3 regions of the Thiorhodovibrio litoralis genome follow, and region 2 is predicted to be linked to each of the others. Evidence: predicted binding sites of a transcription regulator. Region 2 holds the regulator's gene; each other region holds the start of a gene.
The links. The regulator FNR, encoded in region 2, switches genes on or off when oxygen is low (the NO sensors DNR and NnrR bind a similar motif). The targets are predictions, from matches to a motif close to TTGATNTANATCAA.
Positions count from the first base shown of each region.

Region 1: a site for FNR is predicted at 4,658-4,671, ahead of Thiosp_RS09290 (hydrogenase expression/formation C-terminal domain-containing protein). Genes of this name have one in related genera too.
Region 3: a site for FNR is predicted at 1,989-2,002, ahead of hcp (hydroxylamine reductase). Genes of this name have one in related genera too.

Region 1 covers NZ_CP121473.1:2,108,450-2,116,119, reverse strand. Annotated here, with positions in the region: gene pbpC (penicillin-binding protein 1C) at 1-300, shown strand, start outside; gene ssb (single-stranded DNA-binding protein) at 448-1,065, shown strand; gene Thiosp_RS09305 (DUF2076 domain-containing protein) at 1,207-1,884, opposite strand; gene Thiosp_RS09300 (putative bifunctional diguanylate cyclase/phosphodiesterase) at 2,138-3,877, shown strand; gene Thiosp_RS09295 (hypothetical protein) at 4,035-4,496, shown strand; gene Thiosp_RS09290 (hydrogenase expression/formation C-terminal domain-containing protein) at 4,737-5,363, shown strand; gene Thiosp_RS09285 (hydrogenase small subunit) at 5,419-6,504, shown strand; gene Thiosp_RS09280 (hypothetical protein) at 6,501-7,163, shown strand; gene Thiosp_RS09275 ((Fe-S)-binding protein) at 7,268-7,670, shown strand, end outside.
Region 2 covers NZ_CP121473.1:3,134,401-3,142,070, reverse strand. Annotated here, with positions in the region: gene Thiosp_RS13950 (transglycosylase SLT domain-containing protein) at 1-568, opposite strand, end outside; gene Thiosp_RS13945 (class I SAM-dependent methyltransferase) at 829-1,611, shown strand; gene rnhA (ribonuclease HI) at 1,681-2,130, shown strand; gene dnaQ (DNA polymerase III subunit epsilon) at 2,137-2,850, shown strand; one part of gene Thiosp_RS13930 (IS630 family transposase) at 2,981-3,407, shown strand; one part of gene Thiosp_RS13930 (IS630 family transposase) at 3,407-4,116, shown strand; gene nhaD (sodium:proton antiporter NhaD) at 4,141-5,622, opposite strand; gene fnr (fumarate/nitrate reduction transcriptional regulator Fnr) at 5,654-6,412, opposite strand; gene Thiosp_RS13915 (sulfur globule family protein) at 6,670-7,068, opposite strand.
Region 3 covers NZ_CP121473.1:1,882,462-1,890,131, reverse strand. Annotated here, with positions in the region: gene Thiosp_RS08295 (IS110 family RNA-guided transposase) at 1-636, opposite strand, end outside; gene Thiosp_RS08290 (ankyrin repeat domain-containing protein) at 1,072-1,338, shown strand; gene Thiosp_RS08285 (P-loop NTPase family protein) at 1,483-1,968, opposite strand; gene hcp (hydroxylamine reductase) at 2,129-3,421, shown strand; gene Thiosp_RS08275 (Crp/Fnr family transcriptional regulator) at 3,551-4,297, shown strand; gene Thiosp_RS08270 (c-type cytochrome) at 4,435-5,058, shown strand; gene Thiosp_RS08265 (NAD(P)/FAD-dependent oxidoreductase) at 5,055-6,377, shown strand; gene Thiosp_RS08260 (NnrS family protein) at 6,374-7,537, shown strand; gene Thiosp_RS08255 (hypothetical protein) at 7,544-7,670, opposite strand, start outside.

The DNA of each region.
Region 1 (7,670 bases), 1.0 Mb from region 2:
AAGCGCGTCGGTAGCCGCGGCAGCGGCCAGTCCGCTGCGCACCCGGTACAAATTGCCTATCCCCCGGATGGAGCCCGCATTGATCTCCACTCCGGCGATGGCCCCAGCGCAACACCCGCGTTGGTTCTCAAGGCCCGCGGCGGTCAACCACCCTTTCGCTGGGTCGTCAACGACCAGCCCATCGCCGCCGAGGCCTTCGCCCGCTCCAGCCGCTGGCAACCCGACGGGCGCGGCTACGCCCGCATTCTGCTCATCGATGCCGCCGGTGCCAAAGCAACAGCCCAAGTCTACGTCGACTAAGGCTCGGTGCATTTCGTGCCCAGCCAGGCGCCCCGGTTGAGAAAATTCTCGAACGCCTCAGGTCCACCTGCATGCGCAGGGCTGGACAAAGCTCCCGCCAATTCGGCAAGATGACACCAACGCAAACCCACTGTCGCGGAGAGAGGAATGGCTTCACGTGGCGTCAACAAAGTAATTCTTATTGGCAATCTTGGTAACGATCCTGACACCCGCTACATGCCAAGCGGCGATCCGGTCACCAATTTTTCTCTCGCCACCAGCGAGAGCTGGAAAGACAAGAACACCGGCGAGCGCCAGGAAAGAACCGAATGGCATCGCATCGCAATTTTCGGCCGCACCGCTGAGGTCGCCAAGCAATACTTGCGCAAAGGCTCCAAGGTCTACATCGAGGGAAAACTGCGCACCCGCAAATGGCAGGGCCAGGACGGGCAGGATCGCTATACAACAGAGGTTATCGTCGACCTTGGCGGAAGCATGCAGATGCTCGACACCCGCAGCGGCGGCGAAGGCGGCGGGTCTTACGGCGACAGCTGGAGCAACAGTAGCCAAGCCGCCGGCGGGGGAGCAGGTATGGCCGCGGCTGGAGCAGGTATGGCCGCAGCTGGCGGCCCGACTTATCAGTCGAACAACCCATACCCAAACCAAGCAGCCAATCCCCAGCCCGCACCGCAAAACTCAAGTCCGGAAAATGCTGCTCCGTCCAACAGCAACCCTCCTAGCGCCCCACCAATCAACGAACCATTCGACGACGACATCCCCTTCTGACTCGGACCAAACCGGCTTTGAAAACAAAATCCCGCCAAGTCACGGTCTCAACCCTGGACATCATCGGGATTTTATTTCTAAGCGATACTGACAAGGATACAGGCAGGTAGCTCTAACACGCTCCTGCGGTTGTCGGATCAATCAGAAATCATCCCCACCATCGAAGCCGCCATCGAAGAACCCATCGAAAAGACCGCCGCCATCGGTTTCGGGCGGTTCGGCCTCCGCCGGGGCTTCGGCAAAATCAGCTGGTGCCCTGTCACTGGCAACTGGATCTGCGGCGAGTGGATCGGGAGCGGGCTCGGGGGTTGCAGCTTCGGCATGATCGCTGGCGAACAGCCCGCCGAGGGCATTGCCGAGCAGCACGCCGGCGCCGACGCCCATAGCCGTCTGCATCGCACCGGCGAGAAAGCCGCCGCCGGGGGCGTTGGCAAAAGCGGCGCCGGGTCGAGCCGAGGCTGTTCCTGGATTGCTCCAGCCGGAGGATTTGGGCGGGCTCGACGGCTTGGGCGGCGGCGGTGGTGCGGAGGCCGCGGGTGCGCTGCCGCCAAAGAGTCCACCGAGAAAGCCACCCGCTTGGGCGGCTGAGGGCTGCGCGGCCAGGTCTTTTTCCAGTTGCTCGACGCGCTGTTGGAGTTGGCGTAGGCCTTCTTCCTGCACCAGTACGACTTGCGCGAGCAGGTAGGGCGCGGCAGGCTGCTCGGCCATCTGTTGGTTGACCAGAGCTTCGGCCTGCGGATCGCGCGGGCCACTTTGGGTTTCGGCCTGGCGCAGACGGGCGAACAGTCCCTCAATCATCTCGCGTTCTTGGTCGTTCATTGCGTGATTGCCTCGTGTTATGACCGATGATTTCGACCGACAAAATCCGCAGGGAGCGCACCTTGCAGCCGGCTGTGCAATCATATTGCAGCTCAAGATTATGCCAAAAGGCGGCCAACGGCTCGGGCATTTTGCACCCCCGCCGGCCCAGCGCCTGCAAACAATCGCGGCGGGCCATATTCTTCCGTTGACTTATACTTGCCTTGGGCGAAGATTCTTTTCTCAAGCACATTAAACACTTTTACTAGCTCCCGTGACCGAAAAACACGTTATTGATCTTTCACACGCGCTGATGATTGCCGAACGTCGGCGCCAGGAGACCCAGCGTCTCTCCGGCGTCGGATTCTGGGAGCTTGACCACCAGGCAGGGTTGCTTTATTGGTCGGAAGAAATCTACGCCATCTATGAACTGAGCGGAAACGCCTCAGAGCCCAACTATGATCTCTTCTTGCGCCTCATTCATGATGAGGATCGCGAGCTTGTCGATACAACCTACCGATCATCTGTCGAGTCCGGAGAGGAATATAACATTCGCTACCGGATTAAAGCGGGGAGCTCAGTCAAATGGATAGAAGCCAGAGGGGTCACGCATTACGATGACCAGGGCGTGCCTGATCGGTCCATCGGCACCGCGCAGGACATCACGGAAATCATCACGGCACAGCAGCAAGTCGAGCACCTGGCCTATCATGACGCGCTAACGGATTTACCCAATCGCAAGCTGTTTTCAGACCGCATGAATACCGCGGTCCGATTGGCCGAGCAAGACGCGACTAACCTTGCTGTGTTGTTCATTGATCTGGACAACTTCAAGCTCATCAATGACCGCTATGGACACGATGTCGGTGACGAGGTGCTTGTCGGCGTCGCCCATCAACTGCGCTCCTGCAGCCGAACCGGTGACACCTTCGCGCGAATTGGTGGTGACGAATTTGCGGGTGTTCTCATCGGCGTCGGCGACGCCGAGGTTGACGTGGCAATCGAAAAGGTTAAACAAACCATCGACGGAACCTACCAGACGCGAACGCGCAGCTTTGATGTCACCGCAAGCATTGGCGTCACAATGTATCCACGCGATAGCGCGGAACCCGACATCCTGCTACGCCATGCCGATCAGGCGATGTATGAAGCAAAAGAACGCGGGAAGTCGCGCGTTCGGTACTTCGACACCGATCGCTACCGCTCAAACTGGTCGCGGCATCAGTTGCAACGCGATATCGAGATCGCGCTCACGGACGACCAGTTCGCGTTGTATTTTCAGCCCAGAGTCAGCTTGATCGATGGCACGCTTGCGGGGGCTGAGGCCTTGCTGCGCTGGTTCACGCCGACGGGCCCGGTATCTCCCTTGGATGTAATCGCAGCGATCAGCGGAACCCCACTGGAATGGCAACTGGATAGGTGGGTCACTGAAACGCTACTGAAGCATCACGAGACCTTCCGCGCGCATGGGATCGATGGGCCGTTCAGCCTAAACATCAACCCGAGCACCATTGAAGATCGTGATTTTCCAGAGCTCCTTGAGTCGCTATTAAAAAGTTCCGGTGTTCGAGGTCAGGACTTGGAAATCGAAATTCTGGAAATTTCATCGATTACGAATTTCGAGCGGACGAATGAGATTCTCTGCCGATGCAAGGCTTTCGGCATCAGCTTCTCCCTTGATGACTTTGGCACCGGTTATTCCTCATTGACGCATTTTCACTTTCTACCTATCGGGAAATTGAAAATCGATCAGAGCTTTATCAAGCACCTCAACTCGGACGCCGACAGCCTGGCACTGGTCAGAAGCATCTTGGCGCTCGCGCATGCCAATAACCGTCAAGTGGTCGCAGAAGGCGTGGAAACCGATGCCATCGCACAAACCCTCGCCGGACTCGGCTGCGAGTATGGGCAAGGCTATGGACTCGCGCGGCCAATGCCTGTCAGCGACTATATTTCCTGGACACAAGCCTGGGATGCGGATGCCTTCATGGGGAGAGTAAAAACACCCCATTGAGCAGTATGACCATCAACTAAGGGTAAAAATGCATCGGACATTGCGCTGGTTATTGCTGTAGGCTGGCTTGTCACCAGCGCCCGTCAACAGACCTTATCACCAGACCTTATCACCAGACCTTATCACCAGACCTTATCACCAGATCAGGAGCCATTCGATGACCACCATCGCGAACGATCAACAACTGCGTGCCCTGCTTGAATCTCTGTCTGGCGACGATCAACGCCGCCTCGGACTTGGGTTTGTCGAGAGCGTGATTCATCTGTGCCAGGATGATCGGGTGAAGCGCGCGATCGCCACCGGCTTGCGCGATGACGCCAGCCCGGATGCGCTGGAGGACGCTTATCGCGCCGCCAAGGCCTGGGCCACCAAGACCTATACCGACTGCGGCAAGGAGACCGATTGGCTCGCGCAGGCGGATCATTTTGTCGCCGCAGCCACGGCCGCGGCGCTCACACCGGATGAGCTGATAACGGAAAAGGTCAACCGCGCATGGAAGGCCGCGATGCAGGCGCGCATGGCCAATAATTGCGAGCTCGTCGAGGCCGAAGACTCAAGTGCGGAAGGAGAGATCGAGCGTCAGTACCAGATCGCCTCGAAATTTGCGGCGGGGCGCTAATCGCCCTACACCGGCCTGAACCGGCCTGCACTGGCCGGCGAAGGTCGGCGCAGGCCGGCGCAGGCCAGGCGGAAGATCTGGCCGGCGTCCTGATGTTCAGGCTTGGCAAATCTTCGCCTATCGCAAGGTGCCGCAAATTCCAGGCTGACGGCCGCCGCTAATTGACATTCGTCAAAGATTCGCTCGATTTTCCTCCAATATGGCTGCGCTGCGCTCTGAAAGGGCTACCATTGGCGTTATATGGATGTTGTAAATTTTCTTTCCGATACTGAAGCCGACAGCGCCTCCGATCAGGCAACTGATCGCATAGCTGACTCGACACCTGGTCAGTCGCCGATCCCTTTGGCACCGGGTCCATCCTCCGGACCAACAGCGTCCGCCCAGCCATCCGCGCCGGCTTGCGCAGTTCAGCCGGAGCGCTTCGGCTCAGCACCTGCCGTACTGCATGAAATCCGCCATGCGCTCGCGCGCTTGATCGAGACCGGCGAGCCGACCTGCATCGACCTCGCCGCGCTGCCCTTCGGCCCCAGCGACCAGGAGCAGCTGCTCGATGCGCTAGGTTCCGGCGAGGTCCGCGCGAGCATCGACGCGCTCGGCGAGACGCGGATTCAGGAGACCCGCTATAGCGGCGTCTGGCTGGTCGATTACTACAACACCGAGGGCGAGCGCATCGGCCTGCAGATCGAGATCGCGACGGTGCCGCGTCTGTTGCAAGCCCCGCCCGAGGGGCTGCCGGCTTCCCTTGATGCGCTGGCGGCAAGGCTCGCGACCATGCCTTCGGCCAATCCGGCATCCCCGGCAGTGTCCCATCCCGAGGGCAACCCATTTTCCAACCCGTCCGTAGCAGGGAGTAAACATCATGGCTGACCGCCCAACCCCTAACCTGCAAAAAACGCTTGATTCTCCGGGGGGGCACCACAGCATGACCCTTGGCGAGACGCTCGAACGTAACGGCATCTCCCGTCGTGGCTTTTTGAAATTCTGCGTGACGACCGCCTCATTGATGGCCTTGCCGCCGACGGCCGCGACAGCGATTGCCGAGGCCTTAGCGAGCGCGCGCCGCCCGTCGGTCATCTGGCTGTCATTTCAGGAGTGCACTGGCTGCACCGAGTCGCTGACCCGCAGCTTCGCGCCCACACTCGAGAATCTGATCCTGGAGACCATTTCGCTCGACTATCACCACACCCTGCAGGCCGCCGCTGGCGAGGCCGCCGAACTGGCCCGCGAGCAAGCCATGCACGCCAACCAGGGGGAATATCTGGTGGTGATTGACGGCTCCCTGCCGGGTCCGGGATCCAATCCTGGCTACTCGACCATCGCCGGTATCAGCAATCTTCAGATGCTGGAGGAAACCGTCGCCGGTGCTGCCGCTGTGGTCGCAGTCGGCACCTGCGCGGCTTTTGGCGGATTGCCGGTGGCCGACCCCAACCCGACCGGCGCGGTGCCGGTGTCCAAGGTGGTGCGCGACAAGCCGGTGATCAATGTCTCCGGCTGCCCGCCGCTGCCGATGGTCATCACCGGGGTGCTGGCGCACTATCTCACCTTCGGCAAGCTGCCGGAGTTGGACGAATACGGTCGGCCGCTGGCCTTTTTCGGTCAGTCGATTCACGACCGCTGTTATCGCCGTCCCTTCTACGACAAAGGGCGCTTTGCCGAAACCTTCGATGACGAGGGCGCGAAGAAGGGCTGGTGCCTGTACCGTCTCGGTTGCAAGGGGCCCATGGCCTACAACGCCTGCGCCACCATGAAGTGGAACGGCGGCACCAGCTGGCCGATCGAGTCCGGGCATCCGTGCCTGGGCTGCTCGGAGCCGGATTTCTGGGATGCCGGCGGTTTCTACAAGGCGCTGTCGGTGCCAACCGGCAACATTGGCGGCACCGCCGCAGTGGCAGGTCTGGCCGGCGTGGCGGCTGGTGCCGTCGGCGGCTACCTCAGCGGACGGGCGAAAAAGGACGCGCGCACCGCGCATCGCAAGGTGACCGCTGACGAACTGGAGCAGAAACTATGATGACACCAATGGACTTCCTGCTACTGGTGCGCGGCCCGCTGTTCGTGGTCGCGGTGGCCATCTTCATGCTCGGCTTTGGCATTCGCCTGGTCGAAATCCTGATGCTGGGACGGGCGCGAAATTTCGCCGAGCCGCGCGGCTCGGCCATGCTGGGCGGTTTCAGAACTGTCTATCGCCGCTTCTCCCCCGACCCCGGCACCTTCGAGCGCGCGCCCTTCGATGTCGTTATCGGCATCCTCTGGCATGTCGGTTTCATCGTGGCGCTGTTTTTGTTCATCCCGCATGTGGAGCTGATCCGCAAAACCTTCGGCATCGCCTGGCCAGCACTCCCCAACCCCATGATCGACGCCATTGCCGTGATCACCCTGCTGGCGCTGTTTGCCGCCCTGGTGCAGCGGCTGCGCGATCCCGTGAAGCGCTTCCTGTCCACGCCGCAGGACTATCTGGTCTGGGCCCTGACATTTCTGCCGCTGCTGACCGGCTACCTGGCCTATCACCGGATGATCAACCCCTATCCGCTGATCCTCGGGCTGCATATCCTGTCGGTGGAAATCTTTTTGATCGTCGCGCCTTTCACCAAGCTCACCCACATGGTCACGGCCTTTGTGGCGCGCTGGTACAACGGTGCGACCTTCGGGCGCAAGGGGGTGCAATCGTGAGCACAGACAACACAGCCACTGCCAACACCGCAGCCGCCTCAGAAGGCGAATCTGCTCTCGGGCCCTTCTCGCTTGAGCGCGGCTTGCAGGCATTACGCGAGGAGATGGACGCACCCACCGCGGCCTTTTTCTCAAGCTGCGTGCATTGCGGGCTCTGCGCCCAGTCCTGCCCGTTTTTCGTCGAAACCGGCGACCCGAAATACACCCCTATACATAAGCTCGAGCCGCTGCGCCGGCTGTGGGAGCAGGAATTTACCCTGTGGGGCAAGCTCAAGGTGCGCCTTGGCTTCAGCCAGCCGATTGACGATGCGCTGCTCGAGGAATGGGAGCCACTGCTGTACGACTCCTGCTCCATGTGCGGGCGCTGCTCCTTGGTGTGCCCGGTCGGCAATGACATCCAGGCGATGGTCCGCAAGACCCGTGAGGGCATGGTGGCCAGCGGCCATTCGCCCGAGGGGCTGATCGCCGCCTCGGTGCGCGCGGTTAATACCGGCAGCCCGATGGGCT
Region 2 (7,670 bases):
GGTGGAGGTAGGGGCGCGCGCGGGCGGCGAGCTCGTTTAGGTAGTTTTTGTTTCTGGCTAGCTGCTCCAGGCTTTTGGCTACGCGCGGATTCGCCGGGATATTCAGACTGCGGCCGCCGCTGATGCGCTGCCAGGGGTTGCCGGAGATGGCGAGGGATGCAACTGCATCACCTCGCGCGGCGCGTCCGCTGTGATTGCGCGCCAGGGATTGAGGATCGATGGCGGGGCGAACAAAGCCGTATTCGCGCGCCGATACTGAGCGCGGCTGGTCCGCGAGCATGTCGGTATTTCGCCCGGGCGTCGAGCCGCAGCCGCTGAGTGTCGCCATGGCCAGCGGCAGCGTGGCGAGCAGTGCGGAGCGGCGGATGCTTCCCGCGGCGCTTGGGCGGTGGGCGCCAATGTTGGACCGGTGGATAACAGGCCGCATGCCCGGCAGGATGCTAGGGTTCTTGCCGGGGCTCATGCGGGAGCTGATACCGGAGCGGGCGCTATTTGGCGCTTTTAACGTCGGAATCTTGATGGCTTGAGCCTTGCCAGTGAGTGGCTCTCGGGCAGAGTGTTCTGTCACGGTCACACACTGATCCTCCGGTGGGATAAGAACTAACGGGGTAAGAACTGAGTCAGGATAAGGACAAAGTTTGTCCACCATGCTTGCTAGGATGCGCCAAGCTGACCCGCAACGATTGAGCGAATAACACTATTACAAAGCTTACTGTACGGGATAACCCTGACGATTGCCAGTCTTATCCGAGTTTTTCGGTTCTGCGAACAAAGCTCGGGCGCGTTATCCTTGGCGGTCATTTCCGCCTTCGCTCCAAAGGAGCTTTCATGAAAGACTGCGATGCCATATCAGCGGACCCGCTGACCGCGCTCGATGCCTGGTACCGCAGCCCGCTCGGGCGCGGTGTCGCGGAGGCGGAGGCGGATTGTCTCGAGAGTCTGCTCGAGGATGCCTTTGGTTATTTTCTCCTTCAGGTCGGCGCTGCGGAGCCCTTTGTCAGTGCGCTGGATGCCTGTCGGATTCGTCATCGGCTATGGTTGCAGACCGAAGCCGGGGCGCTGACGGGTGCGACACCGGGCAGGGTGCTGCCGCTGAAAGGAGAGCTTGCGCGGCTGCCCTTTGCTGCCGACAGCGTGGATGCCGTGGTGCTGCCGCATAGTCTGGATTTCTCCCCCGACCCGCACCGGGTCTTGCGTGAGGTCGACCGGGTGCTGGTTGCCGAGGGGCGGGTGTTTTTGTTTGGCTTCAATCCTCTCAGTACCTGGGGTGTCCGGCGCGTGTGGCCGCGGCGGCGCGGTGTCGTGCCCTGGTGCGGCTCGCGCCTGACGCTGTTTCGCGTCTGCGACTGGCTTAAGTTGATCGGCTTTCATGTCGAGGTCAAACGCATGCTGGTGTTCCGCCCGCCGTGGCGGCGGGCGTTCTCGCCTCGGCTCGACTGGATGGATCACCTTGGCGGGCGCTATTGGCCGGTTTTTGGCGGTGTTTACGCGGTCCGCGCGGTCAAGCGGCTGTCGACATTGACCCCGTTGCGTTCAAGCTGGAAGCCGCGGCCATCGCTCTTGCCCGGTCGCGCGGTCAAGCCCACGGCGCGGGAGTCGAGCCGTGATTGAAGGCGCAGGGATGAGCAGTGAGGGGATGCGAGGAAGTCAAGTCGTGAACGAAGAGGCAGAGATTGAGGTATGACCCAAGCAGTCGAGATCTTCACCGATGGCGCCTGCAAGGGCAATCCGGGCCCAGGCGGCTGGGGTGCGCTGATGCGCTATGGCACGGTGGAGAAAGAGCTATTTGGTGGCGAGCCGGCCACCACCAACAACCGCATGGAGCTGATGGCGGTGATTCAGGCGCTGGAGGCGCTCAAACGCCCCACTGAGGTCATTCTCACCGTCGACTCGCGCTATGTACGCGATGGCGTGGAACGTTGGATGGCTAACTGGAAGCGCAACGGCTGGCTGACCAAGGCGCGCGCGCCGGTCAAGAATCAGGACCTGTGGCAGCGCTTGGACAGCGCTCTGTCTGGGCATCGCGTGCGCTGGCAGTGGGTGCGCGGGCACAGCGGCCATCGCGAAAATGAAATCGCCGACCAGCTCGCCAACCGCGGCATTGCAGGGCTAGCGAAAACCTCAGGATAAATCGCCATGCGACAGATTGTGCTGGACACCGAAACCACCGGGCTTGAGCCCAAGGAAGGCCACCGCATCATCGAAATCGGCTGTGTCGAGCTCGTGGACCGGCGCTTGACGCGCCGGAATTTCCACCAATACCTGCAGCCGGATCGCGCGGTGGAGGAGGGTGCGGTCGAAGTGCATGGCATTTCAAGCGACTTCCTCGCCGACAAGCCGCGCTTCGGCGAGGTCGCCGAAACCTTTCTCGACTACATTGGCGGTGCGCAACTCATCATTCACAACGCCGCCTTTGACCTGGGCTTTTTGAATCACGAGCTGCGGTTGTGGCGGAAGGACTCTCCCAAGGTCGAGAGCCAGTGCGAGGTGATCGATACCCTGGCTTTGGCCCGCAGCCGTCATCCGGGGCAGCGCAACAGCCTGGATGCGCTGTGCAAGCGCTACAACATTGACAACTCCAGGCGCGACCTGCATGGCGCGCTGCTCGATGCCGAGATTCTGGCCGAGGTCTATCTGGCCATGACCGGCGGTCAGGGCAGCCTGGCGCTGGATCAGGAGCCAGCATCGAGCCGTCCGGGGCAGGGGCCGCGGGCGGTTCGCACTCTATCGACAGATCGCCCGCCGTTAGCGGTCATCCGCGCTACCGAGGCAGAGCTCGAAGCCCATCGCGGCCGGCTGCAGGCCATCGACAAGGCAAGTGGTGGAGCCTGTGTCTGGCTAAAAAGTTAGGCTTTGCAGCGGCATCCTGTTGCTGCAAAACCCCGCGCCCGTCACCCGGCCTAGTACCTTATTTCGGCTTATGTTGCGAAAACAAGCCGCTAGTGGTATCTCTTAGAGCATTGCAGAAGGAGATACCGCTATGACAAAGAAATATGTAGTCCGTCTCAGCGATGAAGAGCGTGGTTTGTTGGAAGACCTGGTGAGCAAAGGGCAAGCGGCGGCGCAGAAGATCAAACATGCGAATGTATTGCTCAAGGTCGATGCCGAAGGGGCGAATTGGAGCGATGCACAAGCCGCTGAGGCGTTCGGTTGCGCGCCGCGCACTGTCTTCAGCATTCGCGAGCGGTTCGTCGAACAAGGATTTGAAGCGGCGCTTTCACGCAAGCAACGTGAGCACCCGAGCTGCGAGCCCCTGCTCGATGGGGAAAAGCAGGCGCGGTTGGTGCAAATTGCCTGTAGCGAGCCGCCTCCCGGATACGCGCGCTGGACGTTGAATTTACTCGCGGGGAAGTTGGTGGAACTGGATGTCGTTGAGAGCATCTCGGCACCCACGGTGATGCGCGCACTAAAAAAAACGCACTCCAACCGCATCGGCGCAAGTGCTGGGTGATTCCCCCCGGGGAAGACGCCGCCTTTGTGGCGCAAATGGAAGATGTCCTGGAGGTCTACCGCCGCCCCTACGACCCCAAGAAGCCAGTTGTCTGCATTGATGAACAACCGACCCAGTTGATTGCCGAGACACGCCAGCCCCTGCCGATGCAACCGGGCCAACCCGAACGCTACGATTATGAATATGAGCGCGCCGGTACGGCGGTGAACTTCATGATCACAGAACCCTTGGGGCAATGGCGCAAAGTCAGTGTGCGCGAAACCAAAACCGCGATCGATTTAGCCCAAGAAATCAAGACATTGCTGGACGTGGACTATCCCGACGCCGAGAAAGTCGTTATCGTCTGGGACAACCTCAATACGCATACGCCCGCCTCTCTGTACAAAGCCTTCCCACCTGAGGAAGCGCGGCGGTTGATCGAGCGCTTGGAAATCCACTACACACCAAAGCACGGCAGCTGGTTGGACATTGCCGAAATCGAACTCAGTGTCATGACCAAGCAGTGCCTAGACCGCCGCATCGGCGATATCGAAACGCTTCGCCGCGAAACCGCCGCCTGGGCAGAACAACGCAACGAGGCCCAAATCGGCGTCGACTGGCAATTCACCAACGACAAAGCGCGTGTGAAGTTGAAGCACTTATATCCGCAAGTTAAGCTGAAATGAGGTACTAGAACCAAAGGTCGTGCTTCAGCTCACCTTTTCAGCAAAGGTCCCGAAGTTGATAATGAAGTGGCTGGCAATGGCGGCGAAATAGCCGGCTGCGATATGGGGTGCCCATTTGAGGTGGCCAAAGAAGGTATACATCCCTTTCGACTGGCCCATCAGCGCCACGCCAGCGGCGGAGCCGATTGAGAGCAGGCTGCCGCCGATACCGGCGGTCAGGGTCACCAGCAGCCACTGCCCGTGGCTCATCTCGGGGTTCATGGTCAGTACCGCGAACATCACTGGAATATTGTCGACTACGGCTGAAAGAAGCCCGACCAAGGTGTTGGCGATGGTTGGCCCCATGCCGTCGTAGGCGAAATGGCTGACCAGCGACAGATAACCGATAAAGCCCAAGCCGCCAACGCACAGCACCACGCCGTAGAAAAACAGCAGAGTGTCCCATTCGGCGCGCGCCACTTTGTTAAAGAAGTTAAAGGGGATGCTGTCGACGATGTTTCCGGCACGCACGGTCGCGAGCTCACCGGTGCGATTGAGGTAGTAGCCGAAAAAGCCCAGGTAGGCCAGCCCGGTCATCATGCCCAGCACCGGCGGCAGATGGTAGTAGTTGTGGAAGCTCACCGCCGTGGCGATGGTTGCCATGAACAGCAGCACAACGCGGATGGCACCGCGTTTCATGCGCACGCGCTCGTCGCTGGCGGCGGGCTTGATGTTGGGAATTTCCTTGTGCATGAACCAGGCCGGCACCAAAAAGCTGATCAACGATGGAATGAACAAGCGGAAGAATTCGGCGAAGGGCACAAGGCCTTTCTGCCATACCATCAGGGTTGTGATGTCTCCGAACGGGCTAAAGGCACCGCCCGAGTTGGCGGCGATGACGATATTGATGCAAGCCAAGCCGACAAACTTCGGATTGTCCGCGCCGACCGCCATCACCACCGCGCACATCAGCAGTGCCGTGGTCAGATTGTCCGCCACCGGCGAGATGAGAAAGGCCATGAAGCCGGTCATCCAAAATAAAGTGCGGTAGCTAAAGCCCATGCGCAGCAGCCAGGAGCGCAAGGCGTCGAAGACGAGGCGCTCCTCCATGGTGTTGATATAGGTCATGGCGGCGAGCAGGAAGAGAAACAGCTCGCCATACTCCATGATGTTGTGCCGCACCGCTTCGGCCGGCGCATGTGACGAGCCATGGTGGGTGGAATAGTAGTAAGCCACCAGCAGCCAGATGAGGCCCGCCGCTAGCATGACCGGCTTGGATTTGGGGAGATGGGTGAACTCCTCGGTCATCACCAGGCCATAGGCGACGACAAAAATCAGCAGCGAGGTGAAGCCGACCCAGGTGGTGGTCAGATCCAGATGCGCGGCGCCAGACTCGGATGCCAGCAGAGCGCCGGAGAAGAACAACAGCAAGGTCGCCAACAGTGCAGTCGGGATGCTGATGGCCGGTCGCCCGATGCCGGGGAGGGCAGGTAGAAACCGCGAGGGCCGATTGCGAAGCTCGTGCATAACGAAAAACCCTGAGAAAAAACCGCAAATTTTAGCTGGTTTCGCGACAGCTTGTTTGGTTGCGCGCAATGCCGGCGAGATCCTCGAGCCTTGGCATGTTGCGAACTTGAACATGCTTGCGGTCGACATCCAGCAGGCGTTCGTCCTGAAAGCGGGTAAAGAGCCGGCTGACGGTCTCGACTGCCAGACCGAGGTAGTTGCCGATTTCATGGCGCGACATGCTCAGGTGGAAATCCGTTGTCGAAAGGCCCCGTTTCCCGAGTCGTTGCGACAGGCTCACCAGAAACGCAGCCAGGCGCTCCTCGGCATTGCGTTTGCCAAGCAGCATCAGCAGTTCGGATTCCTCGACGATCTCTTTGCTCAACAGCCGATAGAGCTGATGTTGCAGCGAGGGCAGGGTGGCGGCCAGTTCCTCAAGCCGCTTGAAGGGAACTTCGCAAATCGCCGAGGTCTCGAGAACCCGTGCCGAGCAAGAGTGAAAGTCCTGATCGATCGCATCCAGGCCGATTAGCTCGCCCGGCAGGTGGAAGCCGAGCACTTGTTCTCCGCCCTCAGGGCTTGGCGTATAGGTCTTGACCGATCCGGTCTTAACCACGAACAGCGACTGAAAACGTTCGCCGCCCTGAAAAATGTGTTCGCCACGATGCAGAGGGCGCGAGCGCTTGACCACGCTCTCCAGTCGTTCGACATCCTCGCTCGCCAGACCCATCGGCAAACAGAGCGCGTTGAGCGAGCAGTTGCGACAAGCCACCCGGATATTTTCAAACGAGATAATCTTTTCCTGACTCAAAGCGCTCCACTCCGTCTCGATTTTTTGCCATTGTGCAGCTGTCATTGACGGAGATCAAGAGACGCGAGCTGATCGACGCGCCGAATCAGCCGCCAGGGCATGCGCCAAACCATCCGGGTGCGCGCATTTGGCAGGTCAAAAATGGCGGGCAAAAAAAAAGCCGCGCCCACAGGGCGCGGCCTCATGCATCAAGCAAATGACTGCCTGAAGCGCCAGCTCGCGAGCGGTCTGCTCGCGAGAGGGCAGGTCAAGTCAACTTACTTGGACTCACCGCTGTTTGCCGGAGCGGCAGGAGCCGGCGCGCCATAGGGAGCACCGTAAGGAGCCGGAGGCGCATAGCCATAGCCCGGGCCGTAGCCGCCGCCGTAGGGTTGGCCATAGCCATAGGGGGCGTAGCCGTAGCCATAGTTGTCACGGCCATAGCCGTAACCGCGACCGCGACCATAACCGCGACCACCGCCACCGCCGGACATGCTGAAGTCCATGTTGCCATAACCGTCACCGAACATGTCACCGAGGCCATCGCCCCAGCCGTTGTTGTTGTAGCCGCCAGGGCCACCCCAACCGGGACCCCACCAAGCCTGCGCGGTACCCATCGAGAACGCAGCTGCGCCTACAATTGCTGCAGCGCCAAGCACTTTTGAAAACTTTCTCATTGTCTCTCTCCTGAATGGTTACGTCTTGCGGGATAAGCGGTTTATGTCACAACGAAACCGGGACTGCTTAAACGACCCAGGCTTTCTTGCCAAGGTTGGTCGCGTGGGCCGAGCCGTTGTCGTCAGTTGGCTCTTGCCCGTCCGACCGCTCCCGCGGCCCCGAGTTGCGTATTCGCCAAAGCGAATGGTCCCCGAGTATACGTGCAGGTTCCGAACTTGTGAAGTACCGTTCATGTCCCGTTGGCAAAAGTTTGCAATGCCAATTGTCACGAGGATGCCAAGGAGTGGCCGCGCGACATCGCTGCGCCCACGGGCGAAAACCCAGCACTAGCGGGCACTGCCGGGGCCCTTGCGCAGCGTGCGCGAAACGCGGGATTGAAATCGGGGCAGGCGAATATTGTGCTTGCTTTTCCGCGCTATTCGCGTATGGTGCACCCCAAGATGCAGCGCCCTCCGGTAGGTGCTGCCCGCTCTCACGGATGTCCGCCTTACCGCCCGCCCGTTGATCGCACACCTTAGGCACTACAAGTTCGCCAACGTTATTACCCCGACGCCTATACCGGCCCAGCCTGAATTCTGGGTAGGCCACCCAGATATCTTCA
Region 3 (7,670 bases), 1.3 Mb from region 2:
AGGATCGGCCATTTTCAGTCCGGCCAGCCAGTTCTCATGCGCCGCACCCCAGCGCGTCTTGCCGGTGGGCCAGTGGTGACCGTGACGCAGCAAAAAGGCGTTGAGCTGCTGACGGGCTTTGCGTTCCTGGGCTTTAATATCATCGCGCGCGCGGCTGAGATCGCGCATGCGCTCCTGCTCTTGGTCGGGAACCCAAACCGCGGTGAGATCGCCGCTGCGCAGCAGTCGCGCGAGCTTCAGCGCATCGCGCCGGTCGGTCTTGATGCGCTCGGCGGCTTTCTTGGGAATCAGCGATGGGGCAACGACTTGGCAATCATGGCCGCTGGCGAGAAGCTGGCGATAGAGTCCATACCCGCAGGGACCGGCTTCGTAGCAGAACAACAGCACCGCTCCATCATAGGCTTCGCTCAGACGGGCGATGAGTTGCTCGATCTTCTTGGGCTTGTTAGCAATCTCGCCACGATAAATCGGCTCCTGACGTCCCGGCTCAGCCACCGCCACGGCGATGGTGTCTTTGTGCACATCCAGGCCAATATAGGCGCCGTGCTTGTGTTCCGGCTGGTTACTCCCGTGCAGCAAGGCGGATAGGGACGATGCGCTCTCGATGCGATCGGTTGCTGGGTTAAACTGCTTCATGACCTGCTCTCCTCAAGGTGGCTCTGTGTCGGTGGTTCTCCATCCTCAACATAACCTACATGCGTTGAGGATGGGCAGGTCAAAACATCATGTCTAGCGAGGGCGAGATGCGCCGTCAACATGCAGCGGTGGGGCTGAACGGAGATTGCTAGCGTTGCAAGGGCCGCGAGTTGCGCGTTGTTGGATATGCTCCCGAATGTCATCTTGATCGACGCACCAGCGCGCTGACTGAAGCACTGATCATGAATTTTGGCATCGGAGAACAGATGATCTGCGGCGGCGACGGTCTCCTGCGCGGCCGTGGTAACGATGCTCAACGCCTGGTGGTGGGAGTGCTGATGCAGCTAATCGCGCCCGCCTGAACCAGATCGATCGCGACAGGCGCTACGCCCTTCACATGCAGCGGAAAAAGGTGACCCCAGGCTACTCAGAGTTTTGCTGGAACAGGGCACCGAAATCAACGCCCAGGCGCACAATGGCTGGACAGCGCTGATGTTCGCCGCTTTGGTCGGCAAGCAGGACACCGTCAGCGCATTGCTGGCAAGCGGCGCCGATCCGGGCATCAAGACAAAACACGGCGACACCGCCCGCTCTCTAGTGTCCAGCTTCATGACTGTCTCCACTCAACGCAGCGTTGCCCAGTCCAATGGGCTTCGAGGGAAAAGCCCGGCGCGGCGCTCCAGCGCAAACGCAACCCCCTGATAACCCAACTCGACCCTGCGGCTCTCGGGCAACCAATAGGGACCGAAGAGTCCTCGATACAGTGCATCGAGAAACTCGGCCACCGTCGCATCACCGATTCGCGGCAGACCATAGGTCCAGGCGGCAATGAAGCCTCGCGACAGCTCAACCAAAGCCGTATTCGCTTGGATCCTGGTACTCGCGTTTGTTCCCGCGGAAGGCGTGGTAGAGCTGTCGATGCCGGTGAAGTCCGTACTCGTCCTCTCGTGTCTCATAAGAACGCACCCAATCGATGAGGTTCGCCAGGTTTTCGTTCTGCGCTGTTGGAGAGGGGTATTTCTCAGGCTCCCAGGGACGCATCCTACAATGCGCGACACAGGCTTCGATGCCGGGGTTGAGAAAAAGTAGATCCTCGCAGTCCGCCAGGATTGGCTCGAGGATATCCGCATAGCAGCCTTCGATGATCCAGCTGTCATGCTCGGCGATAAAGCCCTGCACCGCCGCGATGCTGTCCTCAAGAGGACGCCGTGTCGGACCGCCCTCAAAGGCCACTGCATCTAACGAAAGGCAAGCTGCTGGCTCGCGGGCCAGCAGCTTTTTGGACAAGGTACTCTTACCTGAGCCGGCATTACCAAATAGCACGACTTTCATGATTTAACCTCCTTCACCGCTTGACTCAAGTCAAGGCTAAAGCCAGGGTCGGGCCGCAGACTCCCTCCCGTACTGATCGCGCGCCTAACGACCGGCGCAGCGCGATCCATCCGGCCTGTCCCCAATACACCACCATCAAACCACCACGGGAGTCTGCCCCATGTTCTGCAACCAATGCGAGCAAACCTTTCGCAACAGCGCCTGCGTCAACAGCCCCGGCGTCTGCGGCAAGAATGAGGATATCCAGTCCTTGCAGGAGCTGCTGATCTTTGGCCTCAAGGGCATGGCCGCGTATGCCCATCACGCCCGCCGGTTGGGCCAGTCGGATGAAGCCGTCTCGGCCTTTATCGAAGAGGCGTTGTTCGCCACCATGACCAATGTGAACTTCGATGAGGACACCCTGCTGAACTACTGCCTGGAGTGCGGCGAGAAGAATCTGCGGGTCATGCAGATGCTCGACGAAGGCCATATCGCCACCTTCGGCGCGCCGCGCCCGACGCCGCTGCGCGAAGGCACCCAGGCCGGCCCCGGCATTCTGGTCACCGGCCATGATTTGCTCGATCTGTGGCAACTGCTCGAACAGGTCAAAGGCACCGACATCAAGGTTTACACCCATGGCGAGATGATGCCGGCGCACATGTACAGCAAATTCCAGGAGCATCCCAATCTCGCCGGCCATTATGGCGGTGCCTGGCAGGATCAGAAGAGAGAGTTTGCCGCCTTTCCGGGTCCCATTGTCGGCACCACCAATTGCGTGCTTATTCCGCCCGACAGCTATCGCGACCGATTGTTCACCACCAATGCCGTCGCCGTGCCGGCCGGGCAGCACATTACCAACGGCGATTTCAGCCAGGTCATTGCCGCCGCGCGCGCCTGCCCGCCATGCGAGGAGCGCCTGGGTGCCGAGCAACCGGTCGGCTTCCATCGCCAAGTGATTCTCGATCAGGCGGGGGCCATTCTGGAGGCCATCAAGGCCGGCAAGATCAGCCATTTCTTTGTGATCGGCGGCTGTGATGGCGCCGAGAAGGGGCGTAATTATTTCACCGACTATGCCGCCGCCACGCCGGATGATTCCTTCATTCTCACCCTGGGCTGCGGCAAATATCGCATTCGCGATCATGTCTATGGCGAGCATCTCGGCCTGCCGCGCCTGCTCGACATGGGACAGTGCAACGATGCCTATGGCGCCATCATGGTCGCGGTAGCACTGGCCGAGGCGCTGGAGTGCTCGGTGAACGACCTGCCGCTGACCTTGGTGATCAGTTGGTTCGAGCAAAAGGCGGTGGCGGTGCTGCTGACGCTGCTGCATCTGGGGGTGAAGGGCATCAACCTCGGCCCGCAGCCACCGGCTTTCATCACGCCGAATGTCTTTGCCCGCTTGCAAGCGGCCTATGATCTGCGCCTGACCAATGGTGATCCGCGCGAGGATCTAAAGCTGGCCTTGGCGGCATGATGGCCTGTGTGTCTGGCTGTCCAGCCGCGCCAGACGCCAGGAAAACCGATGCGGAAGCGGCCCTGAACTGATCGGAACCTGATCGGAAAGGGGCGCGCTGCTTATCACAGCGGGAGCCTTGCCAAGGTCATGCATCCAGACACTCGCGCGATCACCAGTCTGTCTTTGCTGGAGACCATCCCGGTTTTCGCGCGCGCACCGCGCGCGGCCTTGCACTTTCTCGCCGCCGGCTGTCATCCGCGCCAGGCGCGGCGCGGCCAGGTGCTATGTAGTCGCGGCGAGCACCTGGATGGCTTTAATATCCTGGAATGCGGCCGGGTGAAACTGTCACTGCTCTCGGCCAATGGTGGTGAGCGGGTGCTCGAAATCCTGCGGCCCCCGCGCACCTTCGGCGAAGCGGCGGCCTTTCTTGGGCAACCCTGTGCTCTGCATGCCGAGGCGCTCAGCGATGCCCGGCTGCTCTTTGTCGAGGTGCGTCAGGTGCGCGCTGCCATCCCGCTCTGGCCCGAGGTCGCCGAGCTGATGCTCCGGCTGGTGGCTGGGCGTGCGCAGCGGCTGCTGGTCGATCTCGAGGCCTGTTGTCTGCATACGGCCGCGGAGCGAGTTGCCGCCTTATTGCTACGCGAGGCCTGTCCCAGCGCCACGGAGCCGGACAGCGCGCAACTGGAACTACCGGCGTCCAAGATTCTGGTCGCCTCCAGCGTGAACCTGTCGCCGGAAACTTTCTCCCGCGAGCTGCACGCATTGGCGCGGCGCGGACTGATCCGGGTCGAACGGCGGCGGATCCACATTCCCTCACTGGCGCGCCTGGGCCAGCTCGGCGGACTGGCGGTGGCGGATATCGCCTGCCCCGACCTCGCCCCTCTGTCAGCGTAGGCCACCGTCCAGGATGTCTTTGAGTTTTGTCAATTCAAGTCCGGATGAATTGTCAAACTTGATGTGGATCAAGACCAACCGGGTGCCTGTCCCCGGATACTCCACCACAGGCGTGTGAACCAAATTGGAGAAACATCATGCGGGACGAGATGGGCGGTGACATTGCTTATCTATCACGGCGGGGTCGCCCCTGGCGCTGGCTCCCGGCGCTGCTGTTCGCGGGCCTGGCCTGTGGCGCCCAGGCCGGGGACGTGCGCTCGACGGCCATGCTCTCGCACACCTGCGCCGGCTGCCACGGCACCGATGGTGCCAGTGCCGGCGAGGCGATGCCGACCATCGCTGGCATGGACAAAGGCTACCTGGTCAAGACACTCGTGGACTACCGGGACGATCTGCGCCCCTCGACCATCATGGGCCGCATCATGCGCGGCTACAGCGACCAGGAAATCGCCGCCATCGCCAGCTTCTTCGCCGCTCGGCCCTGGGTCTCGACCGAGCGGACCATCGACGGCGAACTCGCCTACCAAGGGGAACTGATCCACCGGGAGCGCTGCGAGACCTGTCATGCCGATGGCGGTCGCGGCCAGGATACCCACTCCCCGCGGCTCGCTGGACAATGGGGACCCTATCTCGCCCATGCCCTGGAAACCTGCCGCGCGCAGGGTCCAAGCTGCAAGAAGCGCCAGGGCGCCGAGCGCGTGAATGTGCTCGAGGATGCCGAGATCCAAGCCCTTGCCCACTGCTACGAGAGCCAGAAATGAGCGAGCCAAACATGAGCACCCAACCCATGCCGATTTCCCGTCGTCAGTTCCTGGGCTCGGTCGGAAGCGCGACCGCAGCAACCGTCGTCGCCGGCCTGCTCGGGGTTCCCGCCATCGTGCGCGCCGACACCCCCAAGGCGCGCGTGCTGGTGGTCGGTGGCGGCTATGGCGGCACCATTGCCGCCAAGTATCTCAAGATGGCCGACCCGGACTTGCGGGTCACCCTGATCGAGCGCAATCCGGTCTATGTTTCCTGCCCGCTCAGCAACGAGGTGCTGTCAGGCGAGCGCGATATCGACAGTCTCACCTTCGACTACCGAGGTCTGAGCCGGCGCGGCATCGCGGTGATGGGCGATGAAATCGTCGAGATCGACCCGGTCAAGCACGCGGTGATCGGCAAGGGCGGTGCCATCTATCAGTACGATAAACTCATCCTCGCGCCAGGCGTGTCCTTTGACTTCGGCGCCATCGACGGCATGAGCGCCGAGCTAGCCGACACCCGCATTCCGCACGCCTGGAAAGCCGGCCCCCAGACCCTGCTTCTGCGCCGGCAGCTCAAGGCCATGTCCGACGGCGGCCTGTGCGCCATCGTCGCCCCGCCAAATCCCTTCCGCTGCCCGCCTGGCCCCTATGAGCGGGCGGCGCAGATCGCGCTGTATTTCCGCCATCACAAGCCAAAATCCAAGGTGATGATTTTTGACGCCAAGGACGCCTTCTCCAAGCAGGCGCTGTTCCAGGCCGGTTGGAAAGAACACTACGGCGACATGATCGAATGGGTTCCGGCCGCCGCTGGCGGCGAGATCGAGGCCATTGATGCCGACAGCATGACCCTGACCGGGGTGGTCGAGGACTTTCAGGCAGACGTGATCAACCTCATCCCCCGGCAGCGCGCCGCCGAGCTGGCGGTCGCCAACGGGCTGACCGACGCCAGCGGCTGGTGCCCAGTCGATCAGCAGACCTTTGCATCCACACAGCATCCCGACATCCATGTGATTGGCGACGCGGTGATCGCTGGTGCCATGCCCAAATCCGGCTATGCCGCCAACTCCCAGGCCAAAGTGTGCGCCATGGCGATGGTCGCCGCCCTCAATGGTCAGTCTGCCCCAGCGCCCTCTTACGTCAACACCTGCTACAGCATTCTGGCGCCCGATCATGGCATCTCGGTCGCCGGTGTCTATGAACTCAAGGACGGCGAGATCGTCTCGGTGCCTGGTGCCGGCGGCCTGTCCGATCCCCATGCCGACGCGCGCACGCGAGCGATAGAGGTGCAATTCGCGCTTGGCTGGTATCGCAACATCACGGCGGATATGTTCACTTGACGCCGTTCGAGAAAACCCCGTTCCTGGTGCTCGGTTTCCGACCGTTTTTTCTGGTCGCCGGTGCCAGTGGTTGCCTGTCGCTGCTGGTTTGGTTGGCCATGCTGCAGGGGCTGGTGCCGATCAATTCGCGCTTTCCCGGCAGCGCCTGGCATGCTCAGGAAATGCTTCAGGGCTATGCGCTGGCGGTCATCGCCGGTTTCCTGCTGACCGCCGTGCGCAACTGGACCGGGCAGCCAACGGCGGCGGGCGCCGAGCTGGCCGGCTTGGTGCTCCTGTGGTTGCTGGGGCGACTCTTGCCATGGTTGCCAGGGCCGGCCTGGATCGCGGGGCTGCTCGCGGCGGCCTTTCCGCTGGCTTTGGCGTGGTCGTTGCGCCAGCCACTGTGGAAGGGGCCGAATCCGGTCAATCGCGTTTTTCTGCTCCTGCTGGCGGGCATGGCCGTGGCCGTTGCTTGGAGCCATCTGCACGCGGCCGGCGTGCTGCCCGGAGGGTCGCTCGATGCCGAGCGTCTACTGTTGAATCTGGTGCTGATCACGCTGCTGATTGTCTCCGGTCGGGTGCTGCCTTTCTTCACTCAGGCCGCCATCCCGCAGGCACAGCCGCGCTCCTGGATCGTGCTCGAGGTGCTAAGCTTTGTGGCCGCTGGCCTCTGGCTGGTCGCCGATCTGCTCAGTCCCTGGCCCTGGCTGAACGCCAGCGCCGCGTCGGTCCTGGCGCTGATCCTGACCCTGCGTGTCGGCGCTTGGCATGACCGGCGCGTGTGGCAAATTCCTATCCTGGCGGTCTTGTACGCAGGCGCGCTGTGGCTGATCGGCGGCTTGCTGCTGACGGCCGGCGCGGCACTTGGATGGCTTGCGCCCCAGATCGCGCTGCACGCGCTGACTGCCGGCGCTGTCGGGGTTTTCACCTTCGGAATGATGGTTCGGGTGACACTCGGGCACACCGGGCGGGCGATGGTCGCGCCAGCCTCGATGATCGGAGCCTTCGTCGCCATCAATCTCGCCGCGCTGATTCGGGTCGCATTCCCGCTACTCTGGCCTGCACATTACAGCACCTGGATGCTGCTCTCGGGCTTGCTGTGGAGCGGCGCCTTTGCCACCTTCCTGCTGGTCATCGGCCCGATGCTGCTGGCGCCAAGGATGGATGGTCGGACTCTTTGAAGCCGCTCAGCGCACTTCGATCAGATTGACCCGGGTGCCTGCCTGCGCGGGCAGTTGCGCACCAAGGTGCAGATAGGCGCCAGGCTCCAGACGCGATCCGCGCAACAACGTCATTGGCGTCTCGGCGATCACC